Regions from separate parts of the Streptomyces sp. CA-288835 genome, predicted to be linked through region 1. Evidence: riboswitches for the same ligand, from Rfam matches in the RefSeq annotation. Region 1 holds a riboswitch; each other region holds the start of a gene.
The links. A riboswitch is a leader RNA that binds a small molecule or an ion and turns the genes downstream of it on or off. The one in region 1 is predicted to bind cyclic di-AMP.
Positions count from the first base shown of each region.

Region 2: another riboswitch for cyclic di-AMP. It lies ahead of ACQEVY_RS24945 (M23 family metallopeptidase); the one in region 1 lies ahead of ACQEVY_RS12120 (M23 family metallopeptidase).
Region 3: another riboswitch for cyclic di-AMP. It lies ahead of ACQEVY_RS06905 (M23 family metallopeptidase); the one in region 1 lies ahead of ACQEVY_RS12120 (M23 family metallopeptidase).
Region 4: another riboswitch for cyclic di-AMP. It lies ahead of ACQEVY_RS27660 (transglycosylase SLT domain-containing protein); the one in region 1 lies ahead of ACQEVY_RS12120 (M23 family metallopeptidase).

Region 1 covers NZ_JBNJMW010000001.1:2,671,624-2,677,422, forward strand. Annotated here, with positions in the region: gene ACQEVY_RS12105 (GNAT family N-acetyltransferase) at 1-804, opposite strand, end outside; gene ACQEVY_RS12110 (HPr family phosphocarrier protein) at 983-1,264, shown strand; gene ACQEVY_RS12115 (GntR family transcriptional regulator) at 1,412-2,107, opposite strand; gene ACQEVY_RS12120 (M23 family metallopeptidase) at 2,319-3,107, opposite strand; cyclic di-AMP (ydaO/yuaA leader) riboswitch at 3,121-3,278, opposite strand; gene ACQEVY_RS12125 (M16 family metallopeptidase) at 3,492-4,883, opposite strand; gene ACQEVY_RS12130 (M16 family metallopeptidase) at 4,880-5,799, opposite strand, start outside.
Region 2 covers NZ_JBNJMW010000001.1:5,507,138-5,512,936, forward strand. Annotated here, with positions in the region: gene helR (RNA polymerase recycling motor ATPase HelR) at 1-193, shown strand, start outside; gene ACQEVY_RS24925 (MarR family winged helix-turn-helix transcriptional regulator) at 209-727, opposite strand; gene ACQEVY_RS24930 (dihydrofolate reductase family protein) at 796-1,938, shown strand; tRNA gene ACQEVY_RS24935 (tRNA-Met) at 2,035-2,108, shown strand; gene ACQEVY_RS24940 (PP2C family protein-serine/threonine phosphatase) at 2,182-3,381, shown strand; cyclic di-AMP (ydaO/yuaA leader) riboswitch at 3,665-3,820, shown strand; gene ACQEVY_RS24945 (M23 family metallopeptidase) at 3,831-4,844, shown strand; gene ACQEVY_RS24950 (PrsW family intramembrane metalloprotease) at 5,079-5,799, opposite strand, start outside.
Region 3 covers NZ_JBNJMW010000001.1:1,503,260-1,509,058, forward strand. Annotated here, with positions in the region: gene ACQEVY_RS06895 (SGNH/GDSL hydrolase family protein) at 1-774, opposite strand, end outside; gene ACQEVY_RS06900 (DUF6250 domain-containing protein) at 897-1,628, opposite strand; gene ACQEVY_RS06905 (M23 family metallopeptidase) at 1,808-2,734, opposite strand; cyclic di-AMP (ydaO/yuaA leader) riboswitch at 2,737-2,900, opposite strand; gene ACQEVY_RS06910 (alpha-galactosidase) at 3,202-5,301, opposite strand; gene ACQEVY_RS06915 (tyrosine-protein phosphatase) at 5,494-5,799, shown strand, end outside.
Region 4 covers NZ_JBNJMW010000001.1:6,062,560-6,068,358, reverse strand. Annotated here, with positions in the region: gene ACQEVY_RS27680 (hypothetical protein) at 1-191, opposite strand, end outside; gene ACQEVY_RS27675 (hypothetical protein) at 215-943, opposite strand; gene ACQEVY_RS27670 (hypothetical protein) at 1,722-2,324, shown strand; gene ACQEVY_RS27665 (hypothetical protein) at 2,370-3,113, shown strand; gene ACQEVY_RS27660 (transglycosylase SLT domain-containing protein) at 3,205-3,942, opposite strand; cyclic di-AMP (ydaO/yuaA leader) riboswitch at 3,947-4,097, opposite strand; gene ACQEVY_RS27655 (FAD-dependent monooxygenase) at 4,594-5,799, shown strand, end outside.

The DNA.
Region 1 (5,799 bases):
GATGTCGCGGATCGAGCGGTACGCCGTGACCCCGCCGAGTTCCTTCTCCTGGAGGGCCCTGTTCACCGCGTACAGCCGTCCGCCGAACCCGGCGTCGCGGAGGTTGTCCAGGACGCTGCGCCCCACTCCCCCGGGCGCGCGGCCCGCCCCGATGACGGCGACCGAACCGGGCGCGAGGAGCCGCGCCACGGACCGCGCCTCGGCCCGCTGCTCCCGGGCCCACTGCACCGCGCGTGAGCGGTCGGTGGGTTCCAGGTCGAACTCCAGGCGTACGACGCCGTCTTCGAAGCTGCGCTGCTGCTGGTAGCCGGCGTCCGTGAACACCTTGATCATCTTGCTGTTGGCGGGCAGCACCTCGGCGGCGAACCGGCGGATGCCGCGCTCCCTGGCCACCGCGGCGATGTGCTCCAGCAGCGCTGAGGCCACACCGCGGCCCTGGTGGGCGTCCTGCACGAGGAAGGCGACCTCGGCCTCGTCGGCGGGAGACGAGGCGGGCAGCCCCTCGGCGTCGATGCGGTCGTAGCGTACGGTGGCGATGAACTCGCCGCCGACCGTGGCCGCGAGTCCCACCCGGTCCACAAAGTCGTGGTGCGTGAAGCGGTGGACATCCTTGGCGGACAGGCGCGGGTACGGCGCGAAGAAGCGGTAGTACTTCGACTCGTCGGACACCTGCTCGTAGAAGCTGACCAGGCGGTCGGCGTCGTCGGCCGTGATCGGCCGGATGCGCGCGGTGCCGCCGTCGCGCAGCACGACGTCGGCCTCCCAGTGGGCGGGATACTCGTGCCGATCCGACGAGGTCTGCATGGGCCCCAGAGTACGGCTCGTGTCCGACAATGGCGCGAGGCAGTCCGGGGCCCGACTCGGGCCCCCGCATGGGCTCGTGGCCTCTGCCGGGCCGGCGCCCGCCGGGGGGCGCTTCACGTATGGAATAGTGGTCTAGACAACCTGAGCACACCTGAGCACACCTGAAGGGCAGCATCACATGGCTGAGCGCCGCGTCAACGTCGGCTGGGCCGAGGGCCTCCACGCCCGCCCCGCCTCCATCTTCGTCCGCGCGGCCACGGCCGCCGGCGTCCCTGTGACGATCTCCAAGGCGGACGGCAACCCCGTCAACGCCGCGTCCATGCTCGCGGTGCTCGGCCTGGGCGCCAAGGGCGGCGAGGAGATCGTCCTGGCCTCCGACGCCGAGGGCGCGGACGCCGCGCTCGACCGCTTGGCCAAGCTGGTTTCGGAAGGGCTCGAAGAGCTGCCCGAAACTGTGTGACTCAAGGGTCGCGTTCAAAAGACGCCGTCCCGCACGCGCACCAAAAGGGCTCGCCCGAAATACCGGGCGGGCCCTTTGCAATTCCAGGTTGCGGGCAGCAGAAATAATCCCCCGCGAATTACTCCCCCTTTGTATACGGCGCCACTGTTAATGCCGCAGGCTCGCCGTGTTTACGGGGTGTTGCGAAGTCCTCACACGCTCCACGCGATCACCGTGCCCGGGAAAGCGCAGCCGGTGCGCGGCCGTCGCCCGCTCGGTGTGCAAGGCCGTGATCGCCCGGGCCCGCTCGCTGTCGCCGCGCGCGACGGCGTCCACGATGCCGCCGTGCTCCGACCAGGACTCGGCGGGATGGGCCGGCGCCTCGACCGCGTACATCCAGGCGATCTTGTGCCGCAGCTGGGTGAGCATCGAGGTCAGCGCGGGGCTGCCGGAGGCCTGTGCGAGCGTCTCGTGGAACCAGCCGCCCAGCGAGCGCAGATCCTCGCCCTGGCCCTTCCTGGCCCGCTCCTGGCCCAGCCTGACGAGGCCTCGCAGCACCTTGAGGTGCGCCTCCGTACGCCGCTGTGCGGCGCGCGCGGCGCCCAGCGGCTCCAGGAGCATGCGCATCTCCAGCAGGTCCGCGGCCTCCTGCTCGGTGGGTTCCGCGACGCACGCGCCCGCATGCCTGCGGGTGACGACGAAGCCCTCTGCCTCCAGCGTGCGCAGCGCCTCCCGCACGGGGACCCGCGAGACGCCGTAGCGACGCGCGAGGAGTTCCTCGGTGAGCCGGCTGCCGCGTTCGTAGACACCCGCCACGATGTCGTCACGGATCGCCGTGCATACCGAGTGCGCGGGAATACGCATGACCGGACCTCCGCCTTAATCCCCGCGAAACGCGGTCGATTGACGCTCGTTCGGTGACTCTATTGCAGAGTGCGGGAAATTCCGATGGCGGGCCGGAATCCATGGCGTTTTTTTGGACACATAGTCGCGCAGAACAGGCAGACGTCCGGTCAAGACGCACGAAAGCCCCGGCTCGGCGAGCCGGGGCCCTCGGGAAGGGTGCGGTGAGTCGTCAGAGGTTCACGCCGTGCGAGCGGAGGTAGGCGACGGGGTCCATGTCCGAGCCGTACTCCTGGGACGTACGCGCCTCGAAGTGCAGGTGCGCTCCGGTGACGTTGCCGGTCGCCCCGGAGAGGCCTATCTGCTGGCCCGGGGTGACGCTCTGGCCGACGGAGACGGAGAGGGACGACATGTGGGCGTACTGCGTGTACGTCCCGTCGTTCATCTTGATGACGACCTGGTTGCCGTACGAGCCCTCGAAGCCGGCCTCGACGACGGTGCCGGCGCCCACGGAGCGGACGGTCGTGCCGCTGGCGGCGTGGAAGTCGACGCCGGTGTGGCTGCCCGACGACCAGACGGAGCCGCCGGCCTTGTAGCCGGTCGAGACGTACGAGTCGCTGATCGGCGAGACGAAGGAGTTGAGCAGGCGCTTGCGCTCGGCCTCACGGGCGGCGCGCTCCTCGGCCGCACGCTCCGCCTTGGCCTTCGCCTCGGCGCGGGCCTTCTGCTCGGCGGCCCGCTTCTTGGCGGCCTCTTCCGCTGCCTGACGGGCGGCGGCCTCCTCGGCGGCCTGCCGTTGGGCGTGGGCCTGGGCGTCGATCTGGTCGGCGACCGAGTCGCCCATGGTGACGGCCTGGGTCAGCCCTGTCTGCTTGGCAGTGGACGGGCCGGCGAACGCCGGGGCGGCCAGAGTGCCGATGACACCGGTGGTGGCGAGTGTCGCTACGCCAACGGTCCTCGAGGACGTGCGCTTCGTACGGCTCGGGCGACGGTGCTTCCCGGTGGCGCGGGTGAACGCCATGAAGTGGCTTGTCCTTTCCTTCCTTCTCGCCTACCGGGTTAGCTGACGGGTTCGGAGCAGGAAGGTCTCCTACGGGCCCCCTCCTGGAGGGCGCCCGATTCACCCCAGGGACTGCGATGGGTCCCCGGCTCCCCTGGCTCGCGCCGTACGGGGACTCGGCGATGACTGTCCGGTGCCGCGGGTGCGGCGCAGTGCCTGACGGACAGCCGGACTGACGCTAAGCGGGTCATCTCTCAAATAACAAACGGATGACGGCTTTTGTAGCGCACGCCACAGGCCAGACACACAACCTCCATACCAACTCGCAACCAATCCAATCAATTTGGACAAAGAGGGACCCTGGAGGCTCATCAGCCTCCAGGGTCCCTGGGATGTGCGGCGGCTCTACTCGGCCGGGACCACGCTCACTTCACCGATTCCGAGGGCCTTGACGGGCTCCTCGATCTGGGCGGCGTCCCCGACGAGGACGGTCACCAGACGGTCCACCGGGAAGGCGCTCACGGCGGCCGCGGTGGCCTCCACGGTGCCCGTCGCGGCGAGTTGGCGGTACAGGGTCGCCTGGAAGTCGTCCGGCAGGTGCTGCTCGACCTGGTCGGCGAGCGTGCCGGCGACGGCGGCCGCGGTCTCGTACTTGAGCGGCGCCACACCCACCAGGTTCTGTACGGCGATATCGCGCTCGGCGTCCGTCAGACCCTCGGCCGCGAGCGTACGCAGCACCTTCCAGAGGTCGTCCAGCGCCGGGCCGGTGTTCGGGGTGTCCACCGAGCCGCTGATGGCGAGCATCGCGACGCCCGTACCGTCCGGGGCGGAGCGCAGCACCTGGCCGAACGCCCGCACACCGTAGGTGTAGCCCTTTTCCTCGCGCAGGACGCGGTCGAGACGCGAGGTGAGGGTGCCGCCGAGGCAGTACGTGCCGAGCACCTGGGCGGGCCACACACGGTCGTGCCGGTCGGCGCCGACGCGGCCGATGAGCAGCTGCGTCTGCACGGCTCCTGGGCGGTCGACGATGACCACGCGGCCGGTGTCGTCGGCGGTCACCGGAGGCACGGGACGCGCTTCGGCCGGCGAGCCGGTCCAGGCGCCGAGCGTGTCACCGAGCAGTCCGTCGAGGTCGACACCGGTGAGGTCGCCCACGACGACCGCGGTGGCCGTGGCGGGGCGTACATGCTTCTCGTAGAAGGCGCGTACCGCCGCCGAGTCGATGGCCGCGACCGTCTCCTCGGTGCCCTGGCGCGGGCGCGACATGCGCGAGGTCGCCGGGAAGAGCTGCTTGGAGAGCTCCTTGGCGGCGCGGCGGGCCGGGTTGGCGGTCTCGTGCGGGATCTCGTCGAGCCGGTTGCGGACGAGCCGTTCGACCTCGCTGTCCTCGAAAGCGGGCGCCCTGAGGGCGTCGGCGAGCAGACCGAGCGCCTTCGGGAGCCGCGATACCGGGACCTCGAGGCTCAGCCGTACGCCCGGGTGGTCGGCGTGCGAGTCCAACGTGGCGCCGCAGCGCTCCAGTTCGGCGGCGAACTCCTCGGCTGAGTGCTTGTCGGTGCCTTCGGAGAACGCACGCGCCATGATCGTGGCGACACCGTCCAGGCCCTGCGGCTCGGCCTCCAGCGGTGCGTTCAGGAGGATTTCCACGGCGACGACCTGCTGGCCGGGGCGGTGGCAGCGCAGCACCGTCAGGCCGTTGTCGAGCGCACCGCGCTCGGGCGCCGGGAAGGCCCAGGGCTTGGCCTCGCCGGCCTGGGGCTGGGGATGGAAGTCGATGGTCACGGTGGCCTCGGTCACTGGGCGCTCTCCTCGTCGGTGGCGGTCTCCTCGTCGGTGGCGATCGGCTCGTACACGAGCACCGCGCGGTTGTCGGGGCGCAGTCGGGCCTTGGCGGCCTCCTGGACCTCCTCGGCCGTGACGTCGAGCACGCGCTGTACGGCGGTCAGGGCGAGCTGCGGGTCGCCGAACAGCACGGCGTACCGGCAGAGTTCATCGGCGCGGCCTGCGACCGTACCGAGCCGGTCCAGCCACTCGCGCTCCAACTGGGCCTGGGCGCGCTCCATTTCCTCGGCCGTGGGACCCTCCTCGGCGAACCGGGCGAGCTCCTCGTCGACGGCCGCCTCGATGACGGGGACCTCCACGTCACCGGAGGTCTTCACGTCGAGCCAGCCCAGGGAGGGCGCTCCGGCCAGGCGCAGCAGACCGAAACCGGCCGCCACAGCCGTACGGTCGCGGCGTACGAGCCGGTTGTAGAGGCGGGACGACTCGCCGCCGCCGAGGACGGTCAGGGCGAGGTCGGCCGCGTCGCACGCGCGCGTGCCGTCCTCCGGGAGCCGGTAGGCGGCCATCAGCGCGCGAGCCGGGACCTCCTCCTCGACGACCTCGCGCAGCTGCTCGCCGATGATGTCCGGCAGGGAGCCGTCACGCGGGGCGGGCTTGCCGTCGTGCCCCGGGATGGAGCCGAAGTACTTCTCGACCCAGGCGAGCGTCGCCTCCGGGTCGATGTCGCCGACGATCGACAGAACGGCGTTGTTGGGCGCGTAGTAGGTGCGGAAGAACGCGCGGGCGTCCTCCAGGGTGGCCGCGTCCAGGTCGGCCATCGACCCGATGGGGGTGTGGTGATACGGGTGGCCCTCCGGGTACGCGAGGGCGGTCAGCTTCTCGAAAGCGGTGCCATAGGGGACGTTGTCGTAGCGCTGGCGGCGCTCGTTCT
Region 2 (5,799 bases), 2.8 Mb from region 1:
GGCGACGTCCCGATTCCACACGGCGTCGCCCCGCGTCCGCTCCCTCACCCCGGAGCTCTCAAAGGGACTCGAGTTCGACTTGGTCGTCCTGATCGACCCGGAGCATTTCGGCGAGGGCATCGAAGGAGCCGTCGACCACTACGTCGCGATGACCCGGGCGACCCAGCAACTCGTCATCCTCACCACTACCTGACGCCCGCACTGGAATCTACGAGCACTGCTGGCTGGACGACCGCCGCCGCCACGGCAGGTCGTCCGACGCGGCCTTCCCCCCGTCCCCCTGAAGCGCCGCCGCAACCCCCGTGAAGATCTCCTCCAACTGCCCCACCTGCTCCTCGGTGAGGTGCTCGAACAGCGCCGTGCGCACCATCTCCACATGCCCCGGCGCCGCCCGCTCCAGCACCGCCATCCCCTCGTCGGTCAGGACCGCGAGGCTCCCGCGCTTGTCCATCTGGCAGTCTTCGCGGCGTACGAGACCGTCCTTCTCCAGGCGGGTCACGGCGTACGTCAGCCGGCTGCGGGTGATCTTCAACGCCTGGGCGAGATCCGTCATCCGCAGCGTGCGCCGCGGAGTCTCGGAGAGGGCGGACAGGATCGTGTAGTACAGGTGCGGCATACCGGCCTCCTGTTGGAGCTGCCGGTCGAGCGCGTCCTCCAGGAGGTAGGAGGCGGCGATGTACGCGCGCCAGGCGCGTTGCTCCTCGGGGGTGAGCCAGCGGGTCGTCATGCCACCATTGTAGGTACTGTTTAAAAATTGAACCACCATTGGCCCAGTACGAGCGGAGAGTACGCCCCATGCCCCACCCTTACGTCCTGTTGTCCGCGGCCGTCTCCCTCGACGGCTACCTGGACGACACCGGCCCCGAACGGCTGCGGCTCTCCGGCCCCGCCGACTTCGACCGGGTCGACGAGGTGCGGGCCCACTCCGACGCGATCCTGGTCGGCGCGGGCACCCTGCGCGCCGACAACCCCCGCCTCCTGGTCAACTCCGCCGAGCGGCGCGCGGCCAGGGTCGCGGAAGGCCGCCCGGAGTACCCGCTGAAGGTCACCGTCAGCGGCGGCGGAGACCTGGACCCGGCCCTCAACTTCTGGTCCACGGGCGGCGAGAAGGTCGTGTACACGACGGACCAGGGCGCCCCGAAAGCCACCGCTGCCCTCCGCGGCCTGGGCGTCGACGTCGTCCCCGTCGGCCCGGAGCTCGACTGGCCGACCGTACTCGAGCACCTTCACGACGTACGAGGCGTACGGCGGCTCATGGTCGAGGGCGGCGGGCGCGTGCACACACAGCTGCTCCAGGAGGGCCTCGCAGACGAGCTGCAACTCGCTCTCGCGCCCCTCCTCGTGGGGCAGCCGGACGCCCCCCGGATGTTCGGACCCGGCGGCTACCCGGGCGGGATCCGCAACCGGATGCGGTTGGTGGAGACGCGGCCCGTAGGCGATGTGGTGCTCATGCGCTACGTGCCCACGGCGCCCGGAGCGGGCGGGCTCGCCTCCGCCGCCGACCGTCACTGGCTGGAGATCGCCTGCGAGCTCGCCGCCCAGTGCCCGCCCTCGCGGACCGCGTTCAGCGTCGGCGCGGTCGTCGTCGCCGCGGACGGTACGGAACTGGCCCGCGGCTACTCCCGCGAGTCCGACCCGGTCTCGCACGCCGAGGAGGCCGCGCTCGCGAAGCTCGACCCGGCCGATCCGCGCCTGCCCACCGCCACCGTCTACAGCAGCCTGGAACCTTGTGCCCGCCGCGCCTCCCGGCCCGCCCCCTGCGCCCGGCTGATCCTCGACGCGGGAGTACGCCGCGTGGTCACCGCCTGGCGCGAGCCGGACACGTTCGTCCGGTCCGCGGACGGCAGCGGTCTGCTGGCCGCCGAGGGCGCCGAGGTCGTCGTACTCCCGGAATACGCGGAACGGGCCGCCGAGCCCAACCGCCATCTGCTCGGTTGAGGGTCGGTGGAAGGCAGGGTGCCGGCTCGGTTAAGAGCGGGGAGCGAAAACCCGTGTGCTGAGCGTCCCGCGGATGGCGTACACTGGTCTTACCGACGCGGGGTGGAGCAGCTCGGTAGCTCGCTGGGCTCATAACCCAGAGGTCGCAGGTTCAAATCCTGTCCCCGCTACTGAACACTCAGGGCCGGAACCTACGGGTTCCGGCCCTGAGTGCTTTCCGGGGTTCCCGCCGGTCCTGTCCCGATGGCAACGCTCACCCACTCGGCCCGCACAGGTCGCCCCCCGACCACCCGCCGGGAACCCTGGACGGAGCGCGGTGACGCGGTGAAGGGCAGGAGACCAGTGGCGGGGCCCGGAGAAGTGGAGACTGGCGGACGGAGCGTCGCGTACCTCCGCACCCTCGTCCAGGCCCTCCCGGTGCTGCTGATCATCGCGGGCGTCTGCTACGACCTCCTCACCCCTCCTCCCTTCACCGCGGTGCCCTTCTTCACGGTCGCCCCGCTCATCGCCGCGCCCCTCTCCACCTTCGCCAACACGCTGCGCACCGGAGTCGTCTCCGTCGCCGCCCTGTCCCTGCTGCACATCAGGGGCGACTTCGACGTGGGCGCCGCCACCGAGGTGGCCACCGCGACCGCGGTTGCCGTGCTGGCGCTCGCCATCAACCGCCTCGTGCGCCGCAGTGACCAACGTCTCGCCTCCGCCCGCGAGATCGCGGAGGCGGCCCAGCGCGCCGTACTGCCCGAACCGGCCGAACGGATCGGCGGGCTCGACATCGCGGCGCGGTACGAGGCGGCGCAGGCGGACGCGTTCATCGGGGGCGACCTGTACGCCGTGCAGGACACCCCGCACGGCGTACGGCTCGTCGTCGGCGACGTACGCGGGAAGGGCATGGGCGCGGTGGCGGCCGTGGCCGTGCTCATCGGGGCCTTCCGGGAGGCCGCCGAGCAGGAGGCGACCCTGGAGGCGGTGGCGCAGCGGCTGGAGCGAGCACTGGTGCGCGAGGCCGCCCGGCGCGGCGGCCTCGAGGCGTTCGAGGGCTTCACCACCGCCGTACTGGCCGAAATCCCGCACGCCGACGCCGTCGTACGCCTCGTCCACCGCGGCCACCCGGGGCCGCTCATGCTCTACGGCGACGGCTCGCTGGACACGCTGAAGGACGAGGACCCCGCACTGCCGCTCGGGATGGGCGAGTTGGGCCCGTGGCCCGACCGGGCGCAGGAGGTCCCGTTCCCCGCCGGAGCCACCCTGCTCTTCTACACGGACGGGGTGACCGAGGCCCGGGACCGGCACGGCGTCTTCTTCGACCCGGCGGACAGGCTCGCGGGCCGGACCTTCCACGGACCCCGGGCGCTGCTGGCCACGCTCGTGGAGGAAGTCGTACGGCATACGGGAGTCGGCGGCGCGACGGACGACATGGCGCTGCTGGCGGTCCGGAGACCGTGAGGGCGACTGGTGAGGCGGACGCATGATGCCGGAGGCGGCGTCGTATCACCTTCCGTAGTCGGACGAACCCACTCCGCATAACAACTGAAACATTGTCAACAGCAGTCACAGCAGTGAATTGGAGCTGAGTCACGATCAACTCGCCCGATTCATCCCAGTGATGACCTGAAAGTCCAGGCCAAGACTGCCAACGAATCTCCAGAACAGCTTGGAATCCAGGGCCTGCCTCTATTAACGTTCGATAACGCAGCGCGGTCGTCCCAGCCGACACAAGAGTCGGCTCCGTGCGCACGCGCCGAATCCCGCAAGGGAACCGGGGAACCACCAACTTGGGGTGAATCGGGCGTTGTTCCGGTGGAGACACCGTGAGCAACGCGCGTAGGAGACCTTCCTGCTCCGAACCCGTCAGCTAACCCGGTAGGCGGAAGGAAGGAAAGGAGTGCGCCTACGTGGCGTCCAACCGGCCTGCCCCCCAGACTTCGTTCGCGCCGAATGAGGAGCCCGACACATTCGGCTACGGCAAACGCCAGGACGAGGAGACCTGGGAGGAGTGGAACCCCTCTGAGGATTCCCTCAAGCCCGTACGCGGCAGGCACCGCGTCGGCAAGCAGCGCGGCGGAGGCCTCGCACGCAGCTCCACGGTTCTGGGCGTCGGCGTCATCGCCGCCGTCAGCGCGGGCGGCATGGCCAGCGCGAACACCGGCAAGCCGCCGGTCTCGATCACGCTTCCCGACCTTCCGCTGATCTCGGGCGACACGGACGAAGAGCCCGGTTCCACGACTCCGCTCACCCACGCCGGTCTGAGCACCGCGGACGCCGAGCAGGGCAACTCCGACGCAGGCGAGGCCCTGCGCGCCCGCATCATCCTCCAGGCCGAGCGCCAGCAGGATCAGGTGGACCAGGAGGCCCGGCAGGCCGCGGCGACCGCCGCCGCGAAGAAGGCCGCCGACCAGGCCGCCAAGGAGCGGGAAGAGGCCAAGGCCAAGGCCGAAGCCGCCAAGGAGAAGGCGGCGGAGGAGGCCCGGCAGAAGGCTGAGGCGGAGCGCCTCGCCGAGCTCGCCAAGAGCTTCGCGCTGCCGACGTCCTCGTACACCATCACCTCGACCTTCGGGCAGTCCGGCGCGCTGTGGTCCTCCGGGACCCACACCGGCCTGGACTTCGCCGCTCCCTCGGGCACGCCGCTCAAGGCCGTCCACAGCGGCACCATCACCGAGGCCGGCTGGAACGGCTCGTACGGCTACCTCACCAAGCTCAAGCTCGACGACGGCACGGAGGTCTGGTACGCCCACCAGTCCTCGATCAGCGTCAGCGTCGGCCAGAAGGTCAGCACGGGCGAGGTCATCGGCCGCGTCGGCGCGACCGGCAATGTCACCGGGGCGCACCTCCACATGGAGGTCAAGACGTCGGGCGGGGATGGGATCGACCCGATGGCTTGGCTGCGGAGCAAGGGGCTCAACCCGTAAGTCCTGCAAGATCTTTGACGCCATTCGCTTTCGGACGAGAAGCGGGTGGCGTCTTGGTTTTCGCCTGGTTCCGGGCTGGGCGGCTTTGGTGAAGCCCAGTGCGGTACCGCGCCCGCTTGAGGGGCCGCAGGCCCCGATAGGGGCGCGGGGCTGCGTCGATTTGCGGCTCCGCCGCGTGGGCGCGACCAGCCCCCACCGGCCCGCAGCCGAATCACTGCACCTCCAGCGGAGCGCCTAGTTCCGGTAGGGGTTGTACGCCGGGTAGGGCGACGCCTGCCCGTACGAGTTCCCGTACGTCGGCCACGGCGGCGGCGCCGGCGGCGGAGCCGTGGCCCGGGCCGCGTACGCCAGCGCGGGGCGAGCCAGCTCACGGCGGGCCCAGAGCTCGTTGAGCAACTCCCGTTCCCGTACGACGAAATCGGTGCCCGCGCGGCCGCGGCGCCCCCGGTGGCGGAGGAACGCGAGAGAGGTCGCGTACGCCTCGTACTCCGCGACCGCCCGCCCCGCCGGGCGGCCGCCGTGATGCGTGGCCCACTCGCGGGCCAGCCTCCGCGCCTTCATCGAGCCCAGCACGAACGGCTCGGGAACCGTCAGCCAGCCCGCCATCGCGTACGCGGGCAGTTCGGTGCGGATCGTGCCGAGTTCGCGCTGCCGGGTCCAGATGGCCAGCCAGGTCAGCAGGCCGAACGCGGGCACCATGAAGGCCGCGTACACCGCGAAGAAGCCGTACGTGCCGAAGGTCGACGAGCCGTTCCAGAGGGCGTGCATGCCCATCGCCAGCAGCAGGCCCGTGAAGGGCAGGAGCACGCGTCGTATGTGCTGGCGGTCCGCGGAGAGCGCCGCGATGCCGAAGCCGATGCCGGTGAGCACGGTGAACAGCGGGTGCGCGAAGGGCGACATGATCACGCGTACGAAGAAGGTGGCGGCGGTGACGGAGGCGATGCCGCCGTCGCCG
Region 3 (5,799 bases), 1.2 Mb from region 1:
CCGCATGCGCAACTTGATGTCGTCCGGCGACAAACTCCCCTTCGCCACCACCCGATCCCCCGACGACTCCCCCCGAAGCCGCCGCCCAATCCACGGCACCAGATACTCCCGAGCCCAGTGAATGTCATCCCGCCGCACCTCAAGCGCCCCCCGAGGCGGCAACGGCGGCCAAGGCTGCTCAGGATCCGCAGGCACCGCCAGCCCCAGCACCTGCCCCGCGCGCAGCGCAACCCGCGTGTGCCCCTCCGGCGACAGATGCAGCCGATCACCGTCCCAGGCCCGCCGATCCTGAATGGTCTTCAGCGACCAAAGGTCAAGCACAGGACACCCGTACCGATCAGCAATCGCCCGCACATGCCCGTTATACGTAGCGATCTTGCCGCGCAAGTGCCTGAGCACCGGCACACCCCGAGTATCGAAGCCGGTTGTCACCAGCACCGTCCCGACAGCCGACGCGAGTTCGGCAACGGCACCCTCAAAGCGAGCAGCGACCTCGTCGGGATCGGTCCCCGGCCGAAGGATGTCGTTACCACCCGCGGAAAGGGAAACGAGGTCCGGCGCCAACTCGATGGCCCGCGAAAGCTGGTCCTCGACGATCTGGTCGAGCAACTTCCCGCGCACGGCAAGGTTCGTGTAGTCGAAGTCGCCCTCAGCGCGCCGGTCGGCGAGCAGTACCGCGAACCGGTCGGCCCAGCCGACGAACGCCCCGTCGGGCCCGGGGTCGCCGACGCCCTCGGTGAAACTGTCCCCCACCGCCACGTACGACCCGATCACTGATCTGCTGTCATTCTTCGAATCGTCTGCCACATCGAGCCATGATTCACCTTTCGATGTGAGCTACGCGACCGTAGGAAAGGGTTGACGGACGGTGAGATAAGCCACGCGTAAAGTCCCGGTCAACTCGGAATACAGAGCTCCCACACCCGGAAGTCCGTGATCCGGAAATGGCTCCATACGGTCCGGAACGCGAAGTGCCCGCTCGTGTACGGCTCCGGGTCGGCGTAGTCGAAGACGAGCCGCCCGTTGTTCCACCACTGGACGGTCGAGCCGTGCGAGACGATCCGGACGCGGTGGGGCCGGTTCGCCACGAGCAAGGGCTCGGTGTAGTCGTAGATCAGCGGCCGGACGCCCGCCTGGCCCACGTAACGGCGCAGCCGCGTGGTCGAGTTGTAGTTGGCGCCGTAGCCCGAGTAGTACGTCTTGAGGTAGTCGTACTCGTCGAGGGCGCCGCCGCGTTGGGTGGCGAAGAGGTCGTCCGGGGAGCGGACGTCGACGGCGTTCCAGAAGTTGTTGAGGTCCGACACCCGGTCGTTGACACCGCCCGCGGAGACCGGTGTGGCCGTGTACTCGATGACGTACGGCCCGGCGATCTTCCGCTTGAACCAGACCGTGGCGCCGCTCGGCACCTCGATCTCCATGACCCCGCCGGACGCGGTGACCCTGCCGCCCTCCTGCAACTCCGTTGCCCACTGCCCCAGTCCGTGCCGGAAGTCGTCGCGGGCGATGAGCCGTCCCCGGCGGTGGCCCGCCGACGCGCTCGAGGCATGCGCACTCGCTGTGTGCGCGGGGGCCACGGCCGCGAGGGCGGCACCGGCCGCCAGGGCTCCGAAGGCTCTGCGGGTCGTCATGGAGCGTCTCCTCGGCTGGCGTCAGGGCGGGACAGAAAGCGCTTGCCCGGAGATCTTGACGGCAGCCCGCCACCTCTGTCGACCCCGCGAACAAGCCGAAGGCCGGACCCGGGGATCAGGGGTCCGGCCTTCGGCGTGAGAGGGAGACGCGATCCGCCCGCGGCGGCGCTCAGGTGGCGTCAGGCGGAGACGCCGTGCGAGCGCAGGAACGCCATCGGGTCCACGTCCGAGCCGTAGTCCGGCGTGGTGCGGATCTCGAAGTGCAGGTGCGGGCCGGTGACGTTGCCGGTCGCGCCGGAGAGACCGATCTGCTGACCGGCGGTCACGGACTGCCCCTGTGAGACGGAAAGGGACGAAAGGTGGGCGTACTGGGCGTAGTGGCCGTCGTTGAGCTGGATGACGACCTGGTTGCCGTACGCGCCGCCCCAGCCGGCGGAGACGACAGTGCCCGCACCCACAGCCTTGAGCGACGTGCCGGTCGCGGCGGCGAAGTCGACGCCGGTGTGGTAGCCGCTGGACCACATGCCGCCCGACATCCGGTACGGCGTGCTGACGGTCGCGCCGTCGACCGGCATGGTGAAGCCACTCGAACTGCTGGGCGCCTCGGCGGCCTTGGCGGGCTCGGCCTTCTTCGCGGGTGCCTGGGGGGCCGCGGCCGTCTTGGGGGCCGCGGCCGCCTGGGGAGCCTTGGCCTCGTTGGCGCCGGAAGGCGCGGCGGCCTTCTTGCCGATCGTCAGCTTCTGGCCCGGGTGGATGAGCCCGGGGTCACTGCCGACGACCTGGCGGTTGTCGGCGTAGAGCTTCTTCCAGCCACCGCTGACATTCTGGGCGTTGGCGATCTTCGAGAGAGAATCGCCCGTCTTTACTTCGTACGTCCTGGTCGCGGCCTTCTTCTGAGCGGCGACCGGAGCGGACTCAACGGCCTTCTGGGAAACAGTTTCGGCCTTGTCGGAAACAGACGCGTTCGCGCTCTGCGGAGTCGCGGCCTGTGCGCCGGCGGCTCCCAGCAAAGGAAGTGCGAGAGCGGCGCCGCCTGTTGAGGCAACGGCGATCGAGCGGGTGAAACGCGCGGACTTCGGGCGGCGGTGCTTACCCTTCGCGGGCATGGCGAATTCCTCTCCGGCGCCTGCGAGGTGAGCTGTCGGGTGCGAGCTGGAGATGCCCGGCCGCGCTTTCGCGCAGCTTTACCCCAAGCCTGTTCCGGAGACCGGATCAGGCGTTGTACCTGTGGGTCCCCCGCTCCTGCCGTGTACGGATCGGTGTGCGGATTCCAGGCGGCGGCAGGATTAGGCGTCCGCCTGGATTGGTCGTGAACGTAAGCGAATAAGACGCGCAGGGACAAGCTTTGGGTTGCCTATGTGCCCCATTCTCTTGATCCTTGACCGAAATCGCCGTCACGCTCCGTGAATCACCGCTCTCCGGCTTTGCTGAAATCCCCTGTAAACGCGCTTGAATTACGTGAACATGGCGACAGCGGACCGTCACGAATATGACGCTGCTCACGCATCACGGATTCAGGAGTGCCCATTCCAGAGCGAGTTGGAATGAAGGCACTCCAATACGGACACAACTCTCAGATGCGACGCAGACGGAAAACTGCCGCATCAAGGTCCCCGCGCAGGCCGGTCCGAAGTCCGTGATGCAACAACACGGCACCTTTGTACACTTCGCCCGTTTCGAGGCATTCGTACGTCGCCACCGGGTCGAGCCCCCGCAGCCGTACGGGCGCCACGGGCTCGCCGTAACGCTGAGCCTGGAGCCAGGCAAGGACGACGACCTGGTCCTCATGGACGTACTGCACGGCGCTCAGCCCGCCCTCCGGTGCCCGCAGTCGGTAGAGGCCGCCACGCTGCACCACGGGCCGGATCTCCTTGTAGAGCGCCACCCAGTCCCGCGCCTCGGCGAGTTCCTCGTCACTCCACTCGGTCAGGTCACCACCGACCCCGAGCACTCCGGCCATGGAGCTCACAAAGCGGAAGCGCAGCGAACTCACGCGCCCGTTGAGCTGCTTGTTGGGGCTGTCGGTGACCCAGGCGGCCATGGCCCGCGCCGGGTGGATCTGACTGAAACCGTGCTGGATGGCGAGCCGGTCGAGCGGGTCGGTGTTGTCCGAGGTCCACACCTGGTCCGTACGCGCCATGACACCGAGGTCGATCCGGCCGCCACCACCGGAGCAGGACTCGAAGGCGACACCGGGGTGCGCGGCCCGCAGCCGGTCCAACAGGCCGTACAGGGCGTGCACATGGTCGACCCACAGCCGCTGCGGGTACGCCTCCCCGGGCCAGCCGGCGTCCGTGAAGCAGCGGTTGAAGTCCCACTTCACGTAGTCGATCGGAGCACTGGAGAGCAGCCCGTGAAGCTGCTCCCACAGGTACTCCTGGACGTCCTCGCGCGCGACGTTCAGTACGAGCTGATTACGCAGCTCTGTCTTCTTTCGTCCTGGTTGGTACTGAATCCATTCGGGATGCGCTCGATACAACTCACTGTCCGCATTGACCATTTCCGGCTCGACCCAGATCCCGAACTGCATGCCCAGGGCGTGCACGTCGTCGGCGAGGGGCTTGAGCCCGGCCGGGAAGCGGTCGGGGTTGGGCGTCCAGTCCCCGAGCCCGGCCCGGTCGCTGGTCCGCTTCCCGAACCAGCCGTCGTCGACCACGAACAGTTCCACGCCCATCGCCGCGGCCCGCCGGGCGAGCGCCCGCTGCTGTTCCTCGGAGATGTCGAACTCCGTGGCCTCCCAGGAGTTGTAGAGCACCGGCCGGTCCTGGTCCGCGTCCGGGATCACATACGCCCGCTGGTACGCGTGCCAGGCCCGGCTCGCCCCGCCGAAGCCGCCATCGCTCCACAGCCCCGCGAAGACCGGGGTGACAAAGCTCTCGCCCGGCTCCAGCCGCACCAGGCCGGATTCGTCGTACCCGGCGCCGCCGGTGATCTGCACGCGCGCGTCCGGGAGTTGGGCCACGGCGATCCGCCAGGAGCCGGACCAAGCGAGCGCGCACCCGTACACCTCGCCGTGCTCCTCGGTCGCCGCGCCCTCGACGTCCAGCGCGACCCACGGCAGATGCTGGTGCCCGGTGTGACCGCGCCGGCTGCCGATGACCTTCTCGCCGTACGTGAGGTCTGTTCGTACGAGCTGGGATTCGGCCGCCCAGCGCCCGTGCAGCTGCGACAGCCGCCAGCCCTCGCGCTCCGGCAGCGTCCAGGTCGCGGAGTCGGCGCGCAGGACCTCCAGGGCGGGCCCTTCGTTGGCGAGGGTCACCCAGCGCTCGACGACGTCGCTGGCGGGGCGCATCCGGTAGTGCAGCGTGATGCCGAGCCCGGAGTCGGAGAACCGCAGCCGCAGTTCGACCCCGTCCGATTCATCGGATTCATCCACTTCGTACGCCTCAAAGCGCCACTCCGTGCCGCGCCGCTCGTCCGTCCGCACGGACAGCGCCGGCCGTACGAAGCGGGGGCCGCCCTCGACCGGGTACTCCTCGTGCCCGTCGAGCGGGGACTCGAAGGGCCAGTACTTCGGTCCGGGAGCCGCGGCCAGCGCCTCGGCGTCCGCGAGCTCGATGCGCGGCCCCCAGTGCAGATGCAGCAGCTCGTCCTGGTCCGTGAGCCGCAGGGCATAACTGCTCGTGGGCCCCGAAAGCAGCCACGTACGACCGTCTTTGCCGATCTCCACCATCAAGTCCTCACAGATCCGAACAAGCTCGCTCAAGCACAACATCATCGCAGGCGTCCGCGCCTCGCCCGTACCGCCTGTGGACAACGCCCCGGCACCGCCTGTGGACAACTGAATGGCCCACGAACGCATGTCGTATGGTCGAGAGCGCGCCCCGCCGACAACAGCGTCGGCCGCCGACTGGGAGGAGCCCCCGTGACGCAGCAGGTCCCGTCGACCGAGCCCGAGCTGACCGGAGTGCGCAACTTCCGGGATGTGGGCGGCCTGCCGACCGAGGACGGCCGACGCGTGGCGCCCGGACGACTGTTCCGCAGCGGCCATCTCGCGCACGCGACCGAGGAGGACGCCGCGTTCCTCGCCTCACTGGGCCTGCACACGATCTTCGACTTCCGCAATGACGCGGACAAGAAGCTGGAGGGGCCCGACGTCGAGTTGCCGGGCGTGCGGAATGTGAACCTGCCGCTGACCGACCCGGCACACGGCGCCGAGTTCTGGACGATG
Region 4 (5,799 bases), 3.4 Mb from region 1:
GCGATGGACAGCATGCCGGTGTTGGGGTTCAACGGACCGCCGTGCGCGGCGGCACTGCGGTACACCAGGTCACCGCCGGCCGGATCGGTCTCCGCCAGCAGCACCCGGCGGGGCCAGACCGCGGCGAGGGCGACGGCGGCCGTGGTGACGCCGGGGGAACCCTTGTCGGCGGCGAGAGCAATGAGCGCCATGTCTCTTTTTGTCTCTCTCGCCCTTAGTTGCCGGGCACGAGGACGACGGCGACCTCGCCGGCGGCGGCGGCCTGGGTGAGGGCGGGGACGTCGTCCTGGTCCACGAGCACCGTGATGGCGAGGTTGCCGGTGGTGATGGTGGCGTCGTCGCCGGTGCTCTTTGTGTTCACGCGCGCGTTGTCGACGAGGAGGGTGTCGGTGCCTGTGGCGGTGCCGCCGGACGAGGAGTTGTCGGAGTTGGAGCCGGTGCTGGTCTTGCTGGCCCGGTAGGCGGCGACGGTGTCGCCAACCTTCAGGTTGGCCGGGTACTGGCCCTCCTTGAGGGCGAGGCCTACGGAGGCCTTGCCGGCGGGGAGGGAGGCGGACTTGCCGAACATCTCGCCGACGACGACGGAGCCCCCGTAGATGGTCGACTTGGCCTTGAGCGTCTTGAGGGCGTTGAACTCGGACCACTCGACGTAGTTGACGTCGGAATCCGCATTGACCAATACAGAGGTCACGTTGCTCTTGGAGACGGACTCGCCGGCCTGGATGTCGACGCCCTCCTTCACCTGGATGACCTCAATACGATCCCCGGCGCGCAGCACGAGCATCGTCGCCCCCAGCGCGCCGACCAGGATGAGCAGCACGGCGAGAGCGGCGAGTGCCGGTTTGCGCTCGCGAGGTGGCGTGGGAAGACGCTCACCCATGGCCGGCTGAGCCGGCGCCGCGGAACGGTTGTTACCCGCCCCCGTACGCTCTTGGATCTTCACGCAACCGCTCCCCGTACACCCAAGAAGGTTTCCGTCATTTGGGACACTCCATTCGGCATCGGACGTACCGCCCGACCTGGCCGAATAACCAGCGACTTGAGTGCTGGAATGAGTGTCAAGTCATCGCACCGTATCAGGGGCGCATAAGCCCCTCAAGGCGCGCCAACGATCGCGAACCTCACAGGACTCGACGTTATCCACGCGCAACGAAGGCCGGTTGGTTCCCCGTTGAGTACGGGCCTTGCTGAGCAGGTTTCGCTGTGCGAGCGCGAACGGCGTGACGCCCGCGAGACACGTGATCGCCATGCGGAGGCCACCGTTCCTGCACGAATTACTCACGCGTTAAGGAGCGGGCGGTGTGGGCCGGGGGATGACCTTCCAGGTCGGAGGGCGCCCCGCGACCGCACGCTCGCGCCTCCGGTGACGGTGAGTGTTCAGCCTTGTTGACAGTGTGAGGGGCGGTACCCCAGGATCTGTTGATCGCGTTTCCGCTGGGAGTTCGAGCGGGTCCGCGCACGGGGAACGTCGTCTGCCCGACGAGCAGTTGGGCCTTTCCTGGTGCAACTCCGGTGGCTTGCAGCCCCGTAGAGCACCGGCATCGCAATCGGCACCTCCGACCGCGTAGCGCTGTGTGGCTGTGCCGCGGCTGTGGCTGTCGCTGTGGCTGTTCCGCGTTGTGGCCATGCCGCTGTGGTGCCGTGCCGTTGTGGCGCCGCGCCGCCGTGCTGCCTGCGCGAGTAGATCCCCCCACAATCACAACACCCACAAGGAGCTTGTCTTGCTGCACCAGAAAACCGCCCTGCGCGTCGCCGCGCCCGTCGCCGTTCTCGCGCTCGCGCTGACGGCGTGCGGCGGCGGGGAGGACAAGGCCGACGCGAAGAAGCCCGCCGGCAAGGCGAAGGCGGCGGCGACTCCGGCCGAGGCGGCCTCCGGTGGCGAGATGGCCACGGGCGAGAGCGCCGAGGGCAAGGTCGAGGAAGAGGACGGCAAGGTCACGTACGACATCACCGCCATGAAGGTGGACGTCGGCACCGAGGCCGAGGCTCAGGAACTGGTGCAGGACAAGGCGGAGGCCAAGGGCATGGTGCTCGCGGTCGCGCACCTCAAGTTCACGCACAAGGGCGGCCCGGCCCTGACGTCCGACTCCGACGCGGCCGACGGCACCAGCATCTGGGCGGACGGCAAGCGGGGCACCCTGCTCATCGGCGCCGCCGACGACGCGCCCGGCTGCGAGGACCCGTACGACGTCGAGAGCTGGAAGACGGGCGAGAGCCACACCTTCTGCGACTCGTACCTGATCCCGGCGAACGCCAAGGAGATGGAGGTCCGCTGGGCGGAGGAGGACGGGGAGCCGTTCATCTGGAAGTTCCCCGGCCAGTAGGGCAGTTGCTTCCACCGGCAGCCATCGATAAGGAAAGGAAGAGGAATGAAGAGATCCGCTGCCCTGACCGCCGGCGCCCTCTCCATAGCCGTACTCACCGGCCTGACCGCCTGCGGAGGCGGTGACTCGGAGACGGACGCGGCGGCGGACAAGCCCAAACCTGAGGCCTCGGCCACCCCTTCGAAGGGGCCGAACCCGGCTGATCGCCTGGCGAAGCTCATGGTCACCCAGGCCGAGATAGGCGGTGACTACGAAGTCGCGAAGGCAGACCTGGACCCGGAGTACGCCTTCGCCAAGTCTCAGGACGAGGTCACCCTCGACAAAGAGGTCTGCGCCCCACTGGCGTACGCGATGAACCAGCTCCCGCTGGGCGAACCGCAGGCCTTCCTCACCCATTTCGCGTCGATCAACCCGCTCACCAAACCGTCCAACTACATAACGCTCAACGCCTACGAGGAGGAGGGCAAGGCGGAGTCCGCCATGGCCGGCCTCTCCAAGGCGGTGGACTCCTGCGGCGCCGGCTTCACGGCCAAGGCGAACGGCAACAGCGGCAAGCACGACACCGTCACCGCGGAGAAGACCGATGCGGCAGGCGACGAATCCCTCGCCTTCAAGTCCACGATGACGTTCAGGGGGGTCACGCATACGGTGCACGGCGCGGCCGTACGCAGCGCCGACGTCGTCGCCGTCTACTTCTCAGTGAACGGCTCGGCCATCTCCAAGGGCTACCCCAGCGACACGAAGATCCCGGCGATGATCCTGAAGAAGCAGAACGCGAAGCTCGGTTGACGGGTGTGCGTCGGCCCGGGTACCTGGTACCCGGGCCGGTGTTCTGCTCAGGCCCGATACGGGCCCCGATCCCTCTTGATAAGGGCCGTTCTTAATAAGGGCCGTTGACGTTGTCGATCGAGCCGTATCGGTCGGCGGCGTAGTTGCAGGCGGCCACGATGTTGGCGACCGGGTCGAAGGGGTCCGTCGACGTGCCGGGCACGTGGTAGGCGCTGAAGGTCGGGTCGATGGTCTGCAGGAGGCCCTTGGACGGGGTGCCGGCCGCGGCGTTGGAGTCCCAGTTGTTGATGGCCTGCGGATTCCCGGACGACTCGCGCATGACGTTGCGGTGGATGCCGTCGTACGAGCCCGGAATCCCGTGCTGGGCCATGATGTCCAGGGCTTCCTTGATCCAGCCGTCGAGGTCGTTCGAGTACGTCTTCGCGGCGGCTTGCGTGGCAGCGGCGGGCGCCGCGGACTTGGCGGCCGCCGGGCTCGCGGCCGCCTTCTTCGTACCGACCGTCAGCGTGAGACCCGGCTTGATCATCGACGGGTTGTTCCCGATGACCGCACGGTTGGCCTTGTACAGCCCCTGCCAACCGCCGCTCGTGCCATGCTTCTTGGCGATCTTGGTCAAGGTGTCGCCCTTGGCCACCTTGTGCGTGACGAGCTCTACCTGCGGAGCGGCGGCTTGCGCGACCTGCGTGACCTGCCCCGACGGCTGGGCGGCGTGGGCACCGCTCACCGCCACGAACGGGAGCGCGAGCGCGACGCCACCCGTTCCTACGGGGACGAAGGCGCGGGCGATGCGGCTGACTCTCGTACGGCGGTGCTTACCTCGTGCGGGCATGACGAATTCCTCTCCGGCGCCTGCGAGGTGAGCTGTCGGGTTCGGGCGGGAGCTGCCCGGCCGCGCGGGGAGCGCGACTTCACCCCAAGCCGTTCCGGTTGCCCGGATCGGCGACTTACCTGGGTCCCCCGCTCCTGCCGTAGCGCGTGGACGAATGGGGTTCCGGAGCGGCGGCAGGATTAGGCGTTCCGTCCGGATCGAGACGTGAACGTATGCGAGAGCACACACCCGAAACAAGCCTCGAAATCCCGGTGCGCCCCTTATGAACTCGCTAAAACGAGGGGCAAATCGCCCGATTATTCCGGAACGCGACTCTCAACTTACGTTCTGCAAAGCAGAAGTTGTCGAGGTGCGCCTTCAACGCCCATTCCATCCGCACGTGACCCATTTCACGCGATCAAGTACCACTAAGACTGAACAAAGCGGCAATGTAGGCAACTCGGGCATTGCGCGTTCCTGGGGGCGGTCCGGGGCGGGGCTTGCAGAACCCCTTGCCGGTCGGCCCCTAGGCACGTTGACAGGCGACTGCCGCCATGCTGCGATGAGGCGCTTCCCAGCCGGACCTGCGGACCTGCGCCGCGTCGCATGCCGCTCAGGCACCGGATCGACGGCCACCTGACCGGGCGACGCCCGAAAGCAGAGCGAGGACCCATGCCGCAGCGCGCCGCGACCATCGTCGGCGGCGGAATCGGCGGCCTCGCGGCGGCCATCGCCCTGCACCGCCGGGGCTGGCGCGTCGAAGTCCTGGAACGTGCCCCGGAGTTCACCGAGATCGGCGCCGGCATCTCGCTGTGGCCGAACGCGCTGCACGCGCTTGAGGTGCTCGGCCTGGCCGACGACGTACGGGCACTCGGCGCCGTCGAGGCCGCAGGTGGCGTACGGGACCGCCGGGGCCGCTGGCTGTCCCGTACGGACAACGCGGAGCTGGCGCGCCGCTTCGGCCAACCCCTCGTGGTCCTGCACCGCGCGGACCTGTTGCGGGTGCTCACCGAGGCACTGCCCGCCGACAGCCTGCGGTCGAGCAGCGAGGTGTCCGCGGTCCGCGACGACGGCCACGGTCTGGTCGTCGATCACCGCGGGGGCACAGGGGGCGGGTCCCGGCCCGACGTCGTGGTCGGCGCCGACGGGCTGCGCAGTGCGGTCCGCCGCACCTTGTGGCCTCACGCGGCCGGCCCCAGGTACGCCGGTTACCCGGCCTGGCGCATGGTCACCGAGCCCTTCGCCGAGCCGCCCTCCGAGGGCGCGGCGATCTGGGGCCGTGGAGAGAGGTTCGGCTACACGGCGCTGCCGGGCGGGCGGATGTACTGCTTCGCGACGGCGTCGCTGCCGGAGGGAGCGGCCTCCGGCTCGTCCTCGCCCTCGCTCTCGTCCTCGTCCGAGCACGCCGAACTGCTGCGCCGGTTCGGGTCGTGGCCAGATCCCGTGCCCGCCCTGCTGGCCGCCGTCCCCACGGAGGCGGTGCTCCGGCACGACCTGTACGAGCTTCCGCCGCTGCCCACCTTCGTACGCGGCCGGGTCGCGCTGCTGGGCGACGCGGCCCATGCCATGACCCCCAACCTGGGCCAGGGCGCATGCCAGGCGCTGGAGGATGCGGTCACCCTCGCCCACTGCCTCGACGGCACCCCGGACGTTGGCGCCGCACTCCGCTCGTACGACCTGCTGCGCCGCCCGCGAACCCAGGCAATCACGCGCCGCTCCGCCCGCCTCGGCGCAGTCGGCCAGTTGGCGTGGCCGCCCGCGGTGCTGCTGCGCGACACGGCCGCCCGGCTGACGCCGACGCGGGCGACGCTGCGTTCGATGACGCCGGTGCTCGGCTGGACGGCGCCCGCTGACCCGGCGACCGCGACGAAGAGCGAG